5 linked regions of the Thermosphaera aggregans genome follow. The protein of the gene in region 4 binds, or shares a complex with, the protein of the main gene of each other region. Links are inferred from orthologs where the notes say so. Each region holds a gene or a part of one and is shown on either strand. Other genes may lie near its edges.

The links.
Region 1: rpl12p (region 4) and rpl7ae share a complex: the UniProt entries of both Methanocaldococcus jannaschii proteins name them as parts of the 50S ribosomal subunit. The link is inferred for Thermosphaera aggregans from one-to-one orthologs.
Region 2: the proteins of rpl12p (region 4) and tuf are in contact, whole or in part, in a crystal structure (PDB 3WY9), measured with the Pyrococcus horikoshii proteins. The link is inferred for Thermosphaera aggregans from one-to-one orthologs. Residues at the interface, in WP_010886059.1 of Pyrococcus horikoshii: Glu96, Glu97, Leu100, Leu103, Ser104, Ala105, Leu106, Phe107, Gly108; in WP_010885563.1 of Pyrococcus horikoshii: Lys125, Glu126, Phe129, Arg132, Thr133, Lys165, Leu166, Thr169, Lys324, Gln326, Leu359, Ala360, Ile369, Glu372, Ile384, Ile422, Ser423, Gln425.
Region 3: the proteins of rpl12p (region 4) and IMZ38_RS00810 are in contact, whole or in part, in a crystal structure (PDB 5H7L), measured with the Pyrococcus horikoshii proteins. The link is inferred for Thermosphaera aggregans from one-to-one orthologs. Residues at the interface, in WP_010886059.1 of Pyrococcus horikoshii: Leu100, Ala101, Gly102, Leu103, Ser104, Ala105, Leu106, Phe107, Gly108; in WP_048053510.1 of Pyrococcus horikoshii: Pro161, Met164, Met165, Phe168, Ser169, Ile172, Val195, Glu196, Phe202, Leu211, Ser212, Val213, Met216, Lys222, Phe223, Asn224.
Region 5: rpl12p (region 4) and IMZ38_RS00480 share a complex: the UniProt entries of both Methanocaldococcus jannaschii proteins name them as parts of the 50S ribosomal subunit. The link is inferred for Thermosphaera aggregans from one-to-one orthologs.

The regions. Positions count from the first base shown.
Region 1 is NZ_CP063144.1:76,524-79,271, reverse strand. It holds rpl7ae (50S ribosomal protein L7Ae), read right to left. Parts: upstream 1,693-2,748; coding sequence 1,309-1,692; downstream 1-1,308. Other genes in the region: IMZ38_RS00465 (glutamate--tRNA ligase), read right to left, coding at 1,784-2,748; IMZ38_RS00475 (30S ribosomal protein S28e), read left to right, coding at 1,020-1,262; IMZ38_RS00480 (50S ribosomal protein L24e), read right to left, coding at 687-872; IMZ38_RS00485 (methyltransferase family protein), read right to left, coding at 1-615. UniProt on the Methanocaldococcus jannaschii protein: Multifunctional RNA-binding protein that recognizes the K-turn motif in ribosomal RNA, the RNA component of RNase P, box H/ACA, box C/D and box C'/D' sRNAs.
Region 2 is NZ_CP063144.1:66,002-68,938, reverse strand. What follows is about bases 5-2,912. They hold tuf (translation elongation factor EF-1 subunit alpha), read right to left. Parts: upstream 2,163-2,912; coding sequence 846-2,162; downstream 5-845. Other genes in these bases: IMZ38_RS00385 (30S ribosomal protein S7), read right to left, coding at 2,368-2,912; rpsJ (30S ribosomal protein S10), read right to left, coding at 471-782; IMZ38_RS00405 (30S ribosomal protein S13), read right to left, coding at 5-144. Outside these bases: more of IMZ38_RS00405, read right to left, coding at 1-4; more of IMZ38_RS00385, read right to left, coding at 2,913-2,937. UniProt on the Methanocaldococcus jannaschii protein: GTP hydrolase that promotes the GTP-dependent binding of aminoacyl-tRNA to the A-site of ribosomes during protein biosynthesis.
Region 3 is NZ_CP063144.1:127,767-130,743, reverse strand. What follows is about bases 9-2,956. They hold IMZ38_RS00810 (elongation factor EF-2), read right to left. Parts: upstream 2,614-2,956; coding sequence 403-2,613; downstream 9-402. Other genes in these bases: IMZ38_RS00805 (hypothetical protein), read right to left, coding at 2,703-2,956; IMZ38_RS00815 (hypothetical protein), read left to right, coding at 180-416. Outside these bases: more of IMZ38_RS00805, read right to left, coding at 2,957-2,977. UniProt on the Methanocaldococcus jannaschii protein: Catalyzes the GTP-dependent ribosomal translocation step during translation elongation.
Region 4 is NZ_CP063144.1:411,028-413,873, forward strand. The notes cover bases 15-2,831. They hold rpl12p (50S ribosomal protein P1), read left to right. Parts: upstream 15-1,171; coding sequence 1,172-1,492; downstream 1,493-2,831. Other genes in these bases: IMZ38_RS02440 (50S ribosomal protein L1), read left to right, coding at 15-76; IMZ38_RS02445 (50S ribosomal protein L10), read left to right, coding at 86-1,093; alaS (alanine--tRNA ligase), read left to right, coding at 1,632-2,831. Outside these bases: more of IMZ38_RS02440, read left to right, coding at 1-14; more of alaS, read left to right, coding at 2,832-2,846. UniProt on the Methanocaldococcus jannaschii protein: Forms part of the ribosomal stalk, playing a central role in the interaction of the ribosome with GTP-bound translation factors.
Region 5 is NZ_CP063144.1:77,097-80,021, reverse strand. What follows is about bases 30-2,925. They hold IMZ38_RS00480 (50S ribosomal protein L24e), read right to left. Parts: upstream 1,623-2,925; coding sequence 1,437-1,622; downstream 30-1,436. Other genes in these bases: IMZ38_RS00465 (glutamate--tRNA ligase), read right to left, coding at 2,534-2,925; rpl7ae (50S ribosomal protein L7Ae), read right to left, coding at 2,059-2,442; IMZ38_RS00475 (30S ribosomal protein S28e), read left to right, coding at 1,770-2,012; IMZ38_RS00485 (methyltransferase family protein), read right to left, coding at 385-1,365; IMZ38_RS00490 (ferritin family protein), read left to right, coding at 30-265. In the rest of the region: more of IMZ38_RS00490, read left to right, coding at 1-29. UniProt on the Methanocaldococcus jannaschii protein: Binds to the 23S rRNA.

The sequences.
Region 1 (2,748 bases), 330 kb from region 4 along the record:
CATCGGGTGTCTAGAGAACTTGTAAACCCCCTCCGTGCTCAAAACCTTTCCTCTCAACCTATCGCTAACCCATGTGAAAGTGGCTAGGATGAACAATGCCAGCCCGGTAATCATGAAGACGAACCCCACCGGTGCTGAGAAATCCCCGGTAAACCCTGGCGCCGCTAGTTTCACAGCCCAGGTGACTGCAGTGTTAACAAACCATGCTGGGAGGAATGTTATTAAGCCAATCCTTACGAAAACATCGGAATCCGTGAATGGAAGCCAGAGGAGTCTCAAGACCCCTACCCCAGCTAGGAAGAACATGGTGAAGGCGAAGTACCCTATGGTTGGAAGGTAAATGGCTAGCGAGCCCAGGAGGGCTAGCCTAGTCTTCTTCAACAGGAATCCAGCAACCGTTACCAATAGGATTGCCGCCAGCCCTGCATATCCCACTAGTCTAAACAACGCTTCTAGCTCCTGACACCTTGGGAAGTCTGACAGGAGAACGCAGTCCGGGATGAACCCCAGCATCCATAAGTTAACAATCCTGATAACCTCTATGGACGCGTAAGCCAGTGCTATCGAGAAAGTTATTGAGAACGCTAAAGATGCTATGAGCTCACGCCTACCCAAGCAGACACCGAGAATGGGATGAAAGGACTAATTAATATGCTTTACCAGTAGGTTTAGCAGTGCCTGAAACCCTACCTTGTCTTAGACCCGTACTTCAGGGTCCACTTAAGCTTTCTCGGATCCCTCTTCATATTGTAGTTCTTGAAGCACTTCCTGCTGCAAAACCACATTATTGTCCCATTGTTTAAAACATACATCAACCCTGTCCCCGGTTCGAGATCGCTCCCGCAAAACACGCATTTAGCAAGCCTTGCCATATTCTCCACCGTGCTGAAGCACTCGCTAACTCTCGTTAATGTGTTAACAAGGTTTTTAAATTTTCCCAGGCAACACTTATAAGGATAAATAACATGTGTATAGGGAAATAGGTGAATGATTTGAGCAGTGAGCAGGGTTCGGAGAGAATAGTTGTGGAGCCGCCGAAGATCAATATAGTTGACGAGCTGGGCTTCCCGGCGGAGGTTATTCAAATAATAGGTAGAACCGGCGTTTCCGGCGAGATAATCCAGGTTAGGGTTAGGGTTCTAGAGGGAAGGGATAAGGGCAGGATTATCACTAGGAACGTGAAGGGGCCTGTCAGGATAGGGGATATTGTTATTCTCAGAGAGACTGAGAGAGAGGCTAGGAAGCTTTCAACGAAACGTTAGTGAAGAATATTGTTTTAAAGGAAAAAAGAAAAATAATCCTCTATTCTCAACCGCTCTTAGCCCTGAGCTCCTGCACAGCCTTAACTATTTCTTCAACCATGGACTTGGCTTCGCCAGCATCCACGATCGCAGCGCTTGAAGCCGCTACTTCAATACCTGCTGCCTCGCCAAGCTTCTGCTTGCTTGGAACGTAGACGTAGGGTATTTTCTTCTCATCACAGAGTAGTGGTAAGTGGGCAACAATCTCCGGTGGGTCAACATCCTCTGCTATCACTACAAGCCTTGCCTGCCCTCTCTCGACAGCCTTCGTGGTCTCATTAGTTCCCTTCTTGATCTTGCCGCCGGTTTCCCTGACTTTTTTCACGGTCTCGTAGACTTTTTCAGCCAGCTCAGGCGGTACCTCGAACTTCACATAGAATGGTTTAGGCATACTTCATCCTCCTCCCTATTGGTCGTCCATACTAGGGGTTTAACACTATCGTGTCTTATAAATATTGTGGAGTATGTGTGAGGAAGAGAAACTAGTCGTGAGCGTAGATCGCGACCGCTGACTCCTCCCAGATCCTCTCAATCCGCGCGAAACCTATCCTGTACAACTGGATTACAGAGCCTTCCTTCTCCCCTAGAATCCTCTTCTCCGCCAGCAAGGTTTTTCTGACAAGCCTCATCCCCTCGGGGATTAAGAGCTCCAGCGGGATCTTCTCATCGTCTTTAACCCACTGAATGATTTGGAGGCCGTGCTTCCTAGCCTCCTCCTGATCCCTGCTGTGCAGCCTGGCGGTGACAACTGGCTTCCCATTCACCAGGGATGCTCCTGTGACCTGGAAGTTGCCAACCCCCATCAGCCTGAACAACCCGTTCCCACTCCCAGGGAGGTCCTTGGAAGACACGTAAACCACTGCCTCCCTGCCGAGCCTGTATGTGTAGTAGGTTTTCCTTGACGGGTGGACCGGTATGCTGGCTTCAATATCCTCGGGAACATCCTCCAGGATTACCTGGACAGGGTCTTCAACAGCCATGTAACGGTTTGCAACAGGGTCAACGATAACCCTGTTGATCGCGGAGAGGTTTGCATAGCTTATTTTAGCGTCAACAGGCTTGATCCCGACATCCTTGATGATCCTCCACAAACACTCCCTTGTAATACCCCTCCTCCTCAACCCTGAAAGCGTTCCAAGCCTCGGGTCCGAGTATGCTTCGACACCGGATTCCTTAATCATCTTCCTCATCTTCGACTTGCTCAGGATGACTCCTTCAAGGGATAGCCTGCCGAAGTGGATTGTCTCAGGGTATTTCCAACCCATGTGGTCGTACAGGTATTTCTGCTTAACAGTGTTTGAAACATGCTCCTTAGCCCTTAGAATATGGGTCACGCCCATCAAGTGGTCGTCAACGCCTGCGGCGAAGTTGTAGGTAGGCCATACGATATATCTTTCACCTACGACAGGATGGGGTGTTTTAGACGTGTCTATAATCCTGAACGCAA
Region 2 (2,937 bases), 350 kb from region 4 along the record:
TAATCCAAGTATGCGGGTAATCGCGAGAGAGAAAGTATACCCCAACCCCTTAACCTCCGCTAGCCCGTATATCAACGGGAGAGACCCGTCTATATCTGTCTCCAGCACGCGTATGATCTGCCTGAAAGATTGCTGAACGCTCACTTCTCCCACCGCATAGTAAGCAGTATCCTTTAACTAACCATGTAGTAATCTGTTTTTAAGCTTATATCATATTTTAAAACTTACCCATCACGCCTTAACGATCCCTCTTAGAATAACCTGTCATGGAGCGCCGGGGGCGGGATTCGAACCCGCGCGCCCCATTAGGGGCACTGGCTGACCGGGGGATTATTCTCCAGGCCAGCCCCTTAGACCGCTCGGGCACCCCGGCACTGTTAAAAATATTAGGCAACAAGGAGCTTTAAAGATAGCTCCGGGATGGTGGTGTTAAAAGACTAGGAATGCTTGACCTATGCCTTGTTTAAAAACTAAAGCTCTATCTCCATCCAGATCTCCGGTGGCACACGGATACGTATTAGTTGCTTCATGACTCTCTCGTCTTCAGCAATGTAGAGTAGTCTCTTGTGAATCCTCATCTCCCATTTCTCATACTTCTTCTTCCCCTCGCCATGGGGTAGTTTCAAAGTCCTTATCTTCAACTTCTTCGTTGGGAGGGGTATAGGCCCCTTCATGCCAACTCCTGTCTTCTTAACAATATCGGTTATCTTCCCTATGAAATCCTCGAGCACATCTATGTTCGTGCTCCAAATCTTTATCTTAACCATTCTCACCGTCGACATAAGCACCATCCTTTTAAGCAACCTGCTTAAAAACATAAGCGTTTTAGGGGTTTAAAAAAACCTTTACTTCTTCTGCTGCTCTAAAACCTTAACATCTAATACCTGGCCGATACCTATGGTCTTGCCCATGTCACGCATCGCGAATCTTCCCAGCGCCGGGAAGTCTGAATACTTCTCTATCACCAGAGGCTTTATCGGCTTGAACTTCACGATGGCGGCGTCACCCTGCTTCAGGAACTGCGGGTTCTTCTCAACCTCCTTACCGGTTCTCGGGTCGAGCTTGGCAACTATCTCCGTGATCCTGCACGCCACGCTAGCGGTGTGGACGTGGACCACTGGTGTGTAGCCAACGGTTATTGCTGTCGGATGCCACATTACGAAGATGCGGGCTGTGAACTCGTCTGACACTGTTGGCGGGTTCGTCGGATGCCCTGCCACATCTCCTCTCTTAATATCCTTGCGCTCAACGCCTCTCACGTTGAAGCCGATGTTGTCGCCTGGCTCAGCCTTCTCGATCTTCGTGTGGTGTGTTTCAATGCTTCTTACCTCTCCGATCACGCCCGGCGGGTTGAATATTAGCTTGTCGCCAACCTTCAGTATCCCTGTTTCAACCCTTCCAACCGGGACTGTTCCAACACCGGAGATAGCGTAAACATCCTGAATGGGTATTCTCAAGGGCTTGTCAACAGGCTTGCTCGGAACCTCCAGCATGTCTAATGCTTCTACAAGCACTGGCCCAGTATACCATGGCATGTTGGGGCTTCTCTCAATCAGGTTTTCACCAGTCCATGCTGAGACAGGTATGAACGGTATCTTCTCAATATTGTAGCCAAGGCTCTTCAAGAACTTGCCCAGGATCTCCTTAACCTCCTGGTACCTTTTCTCGCTGTATGGAGGCTCGGCAGCATCCATCTTGTTGATGGCAACGATCAGCTGGTTGATACCCATTGTTCTCGCGAGCAGGGCGTGCTCACGGGTCTGGCCCTCAGGGCTCATACCAGCCTCGAACTCACCCTTCCTAGCACTCACAACTAGTATGGCAGCGTCAGCCTGGCTTGCACCGGTAATCATGTTTTTAACGAAGTCCCTGTGTCCGGGAGCATCGATAATGGTGAAGAAGTACTTCTTGGTCTCGAACTTCATGTATGATAGCGATATCGTTACTCCACGCTCACGCTCCTCCTTCATCCTGTCAAGGAGCCATGCGAACTTGAAGCTTTCCTTACCCATCTTCTTCGATTCTTCCTCGATCATCTGAATGGTTTTCTGGTCGAAGTACCCTAAACGGTAGAGTATGTGTCCAACCATGGTGCTTTTTCCATGGTCGACGTGTCCTATGATCACCAGGTTCAAATGTGGTTTTTGCGGCACAGAGCTCATTCGCACTCACCTGCTATCTTTATCATGTTCATTGAGTTTAATAAATTGAGTAAGTCTTTTTAAAATCTTTTTACAACCAACGCGCCCTCCCTGGGAACCTACTAGTGGACGGGGTTAAGGCTTTGTAATATACAGTGCTTCATTGAAAAGTGGTTTGAAGCCTTGTGAGAAGGGATCCCGGGGATTGAAAAGAGGGCGGGAAACGCTACCTGCTGCTTAAAGCTATTCTCTCAATCTCTTCCTTCTTCTGGATCGCGTAGCTCTTTGGGTCGTTGTTTGAAGCAGCTATTATCTCCTCTGCCAGGGCTTCCTCAATAGTGATCGGGTTGTCGAAGGCTTTCTCCCTTGCACCATCAGTTAAATGTCTAAGGGCTAGGTCAATCCTCCTCATAGGGGAAATGTCTACTGAGACATGGTATGAGATACCGCCGTACATGATCCTGGTTGTCTCCTCTCTCGGGGCTGCATTCTCGATTGCGCGGACCAGTACCTGCAACGGGTTCTGACCGGTTTTCAAATAGATGAGCTCGAAGGCTTTTTTAACAATATTGTAGGCGAGGTGCTTCTTACCCATGTTTTCTCCTGGACGCATAAGCTTGTTAATCAACCTTTCAACTATTGGCACCTCGGCTTTCCCAAACCTCCTGTGCTCATGCCTCCCGCTTGTGTGTGGAAGGATGTAGGGTTTAAGGCATATGTACTTCTTCAGGCTGGGATCCCTTACCTCAATGTTATCATAGGTCCACTTGCCGAAAAGCTTGACCTCGCTCAACTT
Region 3 (2,977 bases), 280 kb from region 4 along the record:
CTTTTCGAAACGGGTTTCTGCAGGGGGCTGGTTTCCAACCCCCTTTAACAGCCCGGCGCTCTACCGTGCTGAGCTACCCCGGCGCTATTAATGATTAAATCTTTAGCGGGTTTATAAACTCTAAATAAATCAATAGTTTTACCACTCCCCCTGCTTGAAACCGGCGGAAGGCTTAAAGGATGTTTATGAGAAGATCCACTGTTTCCGTGAACATTGAGAAGCTTTACGAGAAGCTTCTGAAGCGGGGCAAGATGCATGTAAGGGTTGACGAGGTCGCGGGATACCTGTGCATTTCGGAGAAGAGTGCTGGGAGGTTGCTTTCAAGGATGGCTGAAAAAGGTTTTCTCGAGAAATGGGGTAATGGAATATACTTGTTGAAAACGGATGTGAAGCGAACCGGTCTTAGAGACTCATGAAGTCCTCGGGCCTCGGAGGCTCCGGCTTCAACCCTTTCCTCTGCCTTATCTTAGCGATCAAGTCCATTAGCATGCTGTCCGGTATGTAGGACCACCTGCTGAACTCCTGGCCCCATATTGCCTTGCCTGCTGTCACGCTTCTCAGGAGTTCTGCAAGGTCGAATGACTCGGCCACGGGTATTTCAGCTATCACTCTCGCAAGCGCGCCGGACTGTTGAACGTCGATCAGCTTACCCCTCTTCTTCGTCAACACTGTGGTGATGTTGCCTATGTACTCCATCGGGCTCCTAATATCCAGCTTCATAATAGGCTCGAGCAGGGTTGGCCTCGAGGGTAGGAAGCCCAGGAATATGGCGTTTCTCACCGCGGGGAATATCAGGGCTGGACCCCTGTGAGCCGGGTCCTCGCGAACCATTGCGTCGTGCAGGACGACTTTAACGCCTCTGACAGGCTCGTTGGCAAGCGGCCCCTCCTTCATGGCCAGCCTGAAGCCTTGCACAATAGTGTCCTTTATCTCCCTCAAGTACTGGACACCCGAGGTCATGTCAACCAGCAGGTTGATGTTCTCGTCAATAGCCCATATCCTCCTAGCCTCGTCAGCATCCCAGCCAGCCTGATCCCTCAGGATCTTAGCCCTCTCCCTAGCATCCATGTCCTCCGTTATGATCCCGTCCTGTATCAGCCTAATGGTTTCCTCGTTCAGCGGGGAGACGCTGATGTAGAACCTGTTGTGCTTGTTCGGGGACTTGCCCTCGTACACCTGGCTCTTATCCCTGACAGTCTCCCTGTAGACTATGACGGGTTGCGAGGACACCACGTCCAGGCCGTAGAGGTCTTTAAGCAGTGTTAGAGCAATCTCTATGTGGAGTGTTCCAACACCGCTGAGCAAGTACTCACCGGTCTCCTCGTTGATCTTGATTATAAGGCTCGGGTCTTCAATGCTCAGCTTGTGGAGGGAGTCTATGAGCTTTGTAAGCTGAGACGGGTTCTTCGGCTCTATGGCGACTGTGACAACTGACTCGGTGATCATTCTCAGCTTCTCGAAAGGCGTCATCAAGTCCTTGTAGTTCATTGAAACCAGGGTCTCACCAGACCTTGCCTTGTCAGCTCCCAGCACTGCTGCTATGTTGCCAGCGGTTATCTCGTCAGCCAGCTCCCTGTACAGACCCATGTAGAGGCTGACCTGGAGTATTTTCTGAGGCATGCGCGCGTTGACAAGCCACACTTCCTCTCCAGCTCTAACAGTGCCGGAGTAAACCCTGCCTGTAGCCACCAGCCCCGCGTGCGGGTCAACCCTAACATCGTTGACGAGCATTATCAACGGGCCGTTCGGGTCTGCATCCATCATGTACTTGGCGAGCTCGCTGTTAACATCTCCATGCCAGATCTTCGGAATCCTGTACTTCTGAGCCTCCCTCGGGTTTGGCACGAACTTCACAACCATGTCGAGAACTGCTTCGTGCAGGGGTGCAACCTTCTGCAGTTCAGGCACGGCTTCCTTCCCACGGGTGTACACGTCCACTACGTCGGAGAACTTTATACCCCTTTGCTGAGCCATGGGGATTGTGAAGCCCCACCTATCCCTTGCAGAGCCGAACGCTACCTGCCCCTTAGCAGGGTCCAGCTGCCAGGCCTGCTGGAACTCCTTGTCAGCGTATGAGCCTATCAAGGAGTTAACATCCTTTATTATCTGTATAAGCCTCTGCTGGATCTCGTTAGGGGACAGCCTCAGCTCCTTGATCAACCTGTCAATCTTATTGATGAACAGGATTGGCCTAACCCTCTCCTCCAGCGCTACGCGCAGGTACATCTCCGTCTGAGTCATAACTCCCTCGACAGCGTCAACGACAACGATCGCCCCGTCTATTACTCTGAGAGCACGGGTTGTCTTAGCCTGGAAGTCAACGTGCCCCGGTGTGTCGATAAGGTTGATGACGAACGGCTTACCCTTGTACTCGTGGTAAAGGCTGACGTTAGCTGCTTTAACAGTCATCTGCCTCTTCTGCTCAACATCGAGGTAGTCGAGAGCTAGTGCCTGCCCAGCTATCTTCTCAGAGATCAGCCCGGCAGCCCCTAGTAGCGAGTCAGATAGCGTTGTCTTACCGTGGTCAACATGAGCTGTTATACCCACGTTCCTAACTTGCTCAACATTCTTCATTATCTTGAGCACTTCGCTCGTCTGCTTATACCTAACCATGATTTATCAACCCATACCCACATGGATAAGCATTTGATGCTTAAAACAATAATTTTATAAACGAATTATAAAGATTTAGCCTGAAAACCTTACACGGCCTCCCGGGAGGAGTACTCTTTAAGCTTCTCCTCTAAAAACTTCCTCGCATACTGGATCGCTTTCTCAATATACTCGTTGTAGTCAACCATGTCCTTGAATCCTCCGCGAACCCCTACGTCCATCACGATGTTCAAGGAGTCGCTGGCTTTTTCAACACTCACTATGATTGAGAAATCGCCTTTAAACGGGAGGTTCTCGCTGAGGAAGGAGGAGATTTTCTCCTCGGCCAGCGAGGCCAGCTCCTCCATGACCTCGGGAGTGATCT
Region 4 (2,846 bases):
GCTCCCCGCCGGAATGGGCAATGTTGACAGGATATTGTTTAAGACCACGATGGGTCCAGCAGTGGAGGTTCTGTAGGTGGTGGATATGTCAGCAGTAGCTAGAACATACCCCAGGTGGAAGACGGAGCAGTTAGAGGAGCTTGTAGGGTTGTTGAAAACTCACAGGGCTTTCATCATTGGCGATCTAACAGGCGTTCCAGCCAGCCATGTCCAGAGGCTGAGGAAGAAGCTTGCAAAGATCGCGGAGGTCAGAGTTGTTAAGCCGAAGCTTTTCGCAATAGCGCTTGAGAAGGTGGGCATAGACCCCGAGGCTTTCAAGGATGTCTTGACAGGGCAGAACATAGTGTTCTTCACGAACGAGAACCCGTTCGACGTGGCGTTGAAAATACACAACATTGTAACCATGGATTACTACAAGCCCGGGGAGAAGACAGACAAGGAGATCGTAATTCCTGAAGGCAACACTGGAATCCCCCCAGGCCCAATGCTTAGTGTTTTCGGCAAGTTGAAGATTCAGACCAAGGTGCAGGCTAACGTAATACATGTTGCCAAGGATACTGTTGTCGCGAAGCCAGGGGATGTGGTTTCGCCGGAGCTGTCGAGCATTCTGCAGAAGCTCGGTCTAGCGTTGAAGGAGATAAGGCTGAGGCTTAAGGCAGCGTATGACGGCGTATTGATACCTGGTGAAAGCCTTATCCTGAACATTGACCAGTATGTTGAGTTGGTTAAGGCAGCTGGCTTGGATGCTTTGAAGATAGCTGTTGAGCTAGCGCTACCGGAGCCTGAGGTGCTACCGCTAGTGCTGTCCAAGGCTGTTAGACAGGCAACAGCCCTGGCTGTTGAAGCAGGGTATGTCACGCCTGAAACCGTTGAACTAGTGTTAAAAGCTGCCGAATCCAAGGCCCAGGCACTGGCTTACGAGGTCTCAAGGCTCGCGCCGGAGCTTGGGATAGAGGTTAGGGTTGCCCAGCAACAGGTGCAGGAGGCTAAGCCGAAGAAGGAGGAGAAGCCTGCCGAGGAAGAGGAGAAGAAGAAGGAGGAAGGCGTTAGCGAGGAGACTCTTGCAGAAGGCTTAAGCGCACTGTTCGGATAAGGGAAGAGATAGTTTTAAAACACCTCATCATCTATTTAAGATGTGATACATGTTTAATGTGGGAAGAGGTGGTGAGCCATCGAGTACATATATGCGTCACTATTACTCTATAAGGCTGGGAAAGAATTAAGCGAGGAAAACATTAAGAAGGTTTTAGAAGCAGCCGGGGTCGCCGTCGACGAAGTCAGGGTTAAATCCCTAGTAGCGGCTCTCAAAAACATCGATATTGCGAAAGTGCTGGAGCAGGCCTTAGCAGCGCCGGTTGCAGCGGCCCCTGTTCAGGCGGCTCCCGCGCAGGCTCCTCCGAAGGAGGAGAAGCCTGCTGAGGAAGAGGAGAAGAAGGAGGAAGGCGTTAGCGAGGAGACTCTTGCAGAAGGCTTAAGCGCACTGTTCGGGTAAAGCAACGGTTTTTCAGCGTATTGGAAACAGTAAGGAGTTTTCCATCATTAAACTCCCCTATTTAAACAAATCATTCCTGGTTTCAGAATCGATTTAAATTATTCTAACACATAGTATAACCAAGTATTGAGGTGTTTCAATGCCTGGAGAAATAAGTTTTGACTATCTTCGAAAATACGGCTACGAGAAGTATGTTTGCAAGAAGTGCGAGGAAGGCGTGATATGGAGCGTTGTGCCAAGGGATACCTGCCCCGACCGCCCATGCAGTAAGTATGAGTTTCTCTACAAGGACTATAAGAGGGTTAAGCCCCTGAGCCTTCAAGAGGTTAGGGAGAAGTTTATAAACTTCCTGGTCTCCAAGGGGCATGGGGTGGTGGATCCCTACCCGGTTCTAGCCAGGTGGAGGAACGACCTATACCTTAACATCGCCTCAATAATAGTCTTCCAGCCCGCTGTGACAGAGGGTATTGTGGACCCGCCGCACAACCCGCTCGTAATAATACAGCCTTCGATAAGGCTAAGCGATATTGACAATGTTGGCTTAACCTTCGGGAGGCATTTAACAAGTTTTGAAATGGGCGGGATGCATGCTTTCAACAAGCCCGGCAGGATGATTTACTGGGTAGAGGGCATAATTGACAATACTATAGAGTTCTTCAACAAGGAGATCGGGATCGATCTAGAAGACCTTGTTTTCAAGGAGGGGTGGTGGGAGGGAGGCGGTAACGCCGGGCCGGCCCCGGAGGTTCTCGTCGACGGGATGGAGCTAGCCACTCTCGTCCACATGATGTATAAGACCGTTGACGGTAAGTATGTTGAAAACCCTGTCCTAGTCGTGGACTGCGGATACGGTATTGAGAGGATAACATGGTTTACCCAGAAGTCTCCAACAGGCTTCCACGCAATATACGGGAGGTTGGTGGACGAGTACAAGGATGTGTTAGGGGTTGAGGAGCCTCCTCACGAGGTTTTGAAAAAGGCTGTTTACCTTTTAAGCGATAAAGAGCTGAACAGTGTGGCAGAGTATGTTAGAGCTCTCGAGGAGCATGGTTTTAGCGAGCACCTCGCCTCGTTCTCCAAAATAATATATCTGTACGGGAGCCTCGACCACGTTAGAACAATAAGCTTAATGCTCTCCGACGGCATTGTGCCATCGAACAGCGGCGAGGGATACCTGGCCCGCTTGGTTTTAAGAAGGCTTTTCAGAAACCTTGTGAAACTGGGTGTTGAGTCTAACAGGCTTGCAGACATTGCTCAAGAGCTTGTTGACAGGCAGATAAAGTACTGGAGGAACGACTACATCTACGGCAAGTTCGAGAAGCACAGGGATTACATCTTAGACGTGGTCGGCTTA
Region 5 (2,925 bases), 330 kb from region 4 along the record:
TAAAGCTTACGAGGAAGCCCTGGAAAAGGAGAGCCAGGTAATGAAGGAGCTGGAACAGGTTAAGCCTTCCGCGGTTGAGAAAGCCTTGATAGTGAAGCTTTTGAAAGAACACTTAATCATAGAGAGCGACATGATCGCTACATACAAGCAACTTGCTGAGTCGTTAAAGTACCCTGTGTTGAAGCAGTTAGCGGAAGCTTTAGCTGAAAACGAGCGGATCCATCACGAACTGCTTTCATCCCTGATAAAGAAGTATGAAGAGTAGTGGTTGACTAGCGAATTCAGAGTTTTTTCACAATTCTTCCTCAAACCTTTCCCGCCCTAAATCGAGGAGGGATTATTGGGTAAAAAAAGCGTTTAGCCCATGCCTGCAGAGGTAGAATGCTAAATAATGAAGTAGGAAACAGCGAGAGAGATTAGCGAGGTTAACGCTAGGTAAACCAACATGGCGGTTAATACTTCCCTCCTAGTATCCGGCAAATCCTTACCTATTAGCTTTCTAACAGGGTAAGTGATGGCTTTACCCAGCCTCCTGGGCAATGGGATCATGAATGGAGTGTGCTCAGCGTACTTAACATACTCTCCGACCTTGCTCCTCAGCTCAGCCTCTTCGAGCAATGCTGCCCCGATAATGATTACCGCGGAGAGTAGCCACGGCAGTCCCGGCGCAGGAGGAGACCAGCCTCTACCTCCCTCAACCGTGCTGGCAAGGTATAGGAGCCCGTAACTCCATATTATGAATCCCAGGTACATCGGGTGTCTAGAGAACTTGTAAACCCCCTCCGTGCTCAAAACCTTTCCTCTCAACCTATCGCTAACCCATGTGAAAGTGGCTAGGATGAACAATGCCAGCCCGGTAATCATGAAGACGAACCCCACCGGTGCTGAGAAATCCCCGGTAAACCCTGGCGCCGCTAGTTTCACAGCCCAGGTGACTGCAGTGTTAACAAACCATGCTGGGAGGAATGTTATTAAGCCAATCCTTACGAAAACATCGGAATCCGTGAATGGAAGCCAGAGGAGTCTCAAGACCCCTACCCCAGCTAGGAAGAACATGGTGAAGGCGAAGTACCCTATGGTTGGAAGGTAAATGGCTAGCGAGCCCAGGAGGGCTAGCCTAGTCTTCTTCAACAGGAATCCAGCAACCGTTACCAATAGGATTGCCGCCAGCCCTGCATATCCCACTAGTCTAAACAACGCTTCTAGCTCCTGACACCTTGGGAAGTCTGACAGGAGAACGCAGTCCGGGATGAACCCCAGCATCCATAAGTTAACAATCCTGATAACCTCTATGGACGCGTAAGCCAGTGCTATCGAGAAAGTTATTGAGAACGCTAAAGATGCTATGAGCTCACGCCTACCCAAGCAGACACCGAGAATGGGATGAAAGGACTAATTAATATGCTTTACCAGTAGGTTTAGCAGTGCCTGAAACCCTACCTTGTCTTAGACCCGTACTTCAGGGTCCACTTAAGCTTTCTCGGATCCCTCTTCATATTGTAGTTCTTGAAGCACTTCCTGCTGCAAAACCACATTATTGTCCCATTGTTTAAAACATACATCAACCCTGTCCCCGGTTCGAGATCGCTCCCGCAAAACACGCATTTAGCAAGCCTTGCCATATTCTCCACCGTGCTGAAGCACTCGCTAACTCTCGTTAATGTGTTAACAAGGTTTTTAAATTTTCCCAGGCAACACTTATAAGGATAAATAACATGTGTATAGGGAAATAGGTGAATGATTTGAGCAGTGAGCAGGGTTCGGAGAGAATAGTTGTGGAGCCGCCGAAGATCAATATAGTTGACGAGCTGGGCTTCCCGGCGGAGGTTATTCAAATAATAGGTAGAACCGGCGTTTCCGGCGAGATAATCCAGGTTAGGGTTAGGGTTCTAGAGGGAAGGGATAAGGGCAGGATTATCACTAGGAACGTGAAGGGGCCTGTCAGGATAGGGGATATTGTTATTCTCAGAGAGACTGAGAGAGAGGCTAGGAAGCTTTCAACGAAACGTTAGTGAAGAATATTGTTTTAAAGGAAAAAAGAAAAATAATCCTCTATTCTCAACCGCTCTTAGCCCTGAGCTCCTGCACAGCCTTAACTATTTCTTCAACCATGGACTTGGCTTCGCCAGCATCCACGATCGCAGCGCTTGAAGCCGCTACTTCAATACCTGCTGCCTCGCCAAGCTTCTGCTTGCTTGGAACGTAGACGTAGGGTATTTTCTTCTCATCACAGAGTAGTGGTAAGTGGGCAACAATCTCCGGTGGGTCAACATCCTCTGCTATCACTACAAGCCTTGCCTGCCCTCTCTCGACAGCCTTCGTGGTCTCATTAGTTCCCTTCTTGATCTTGCCGCCGGTTTCCCTGACTTTTTTCACGGTCTCGTAGACTTTTTCAGCCAGCTCAGGCGGTACCTCGAACTTCACATAGAATGGTTTAGGCATACTTCATCCTCCTCCCTATTGGTCGTCCATACTAGGGGTTTAACACTATCGTGTCTTATAAATATTGTGGAGTATGTGTGAGGAAGAGAAACTAGTCGTGAGCGTAGATCGCGACCGCTGACTCCTCCCAGATCCTCTCAATCCGCGCGAAACCTATCCTGTACAACTGGATTACAGAGCCTTCCTTCTCCCCTAGAATCCTCTTCTCCGCCAGCAAGGTTTTTCTGACAAGCCTCATCCCCTCGGGGATTAAGAGCTCCAGCGGGATCTTCTCATCGTCTTTAACCCACTGAATGATTTGGAGGCCGTGCTTCCTAGCCTCCTCCTGATCCCTGCTGTGCAGCCTGGCGGTGACAACTGGCTTCCCATTCACCAGGGATGCTCCTGTGACCTGGAAGTTGCCAACCCCCATCAGCCTGAACAACCCGTTCCCACTCCCAGGGAGGTCCTTGGAAGACACGTAAACCACTGCCTCCCTGCCGA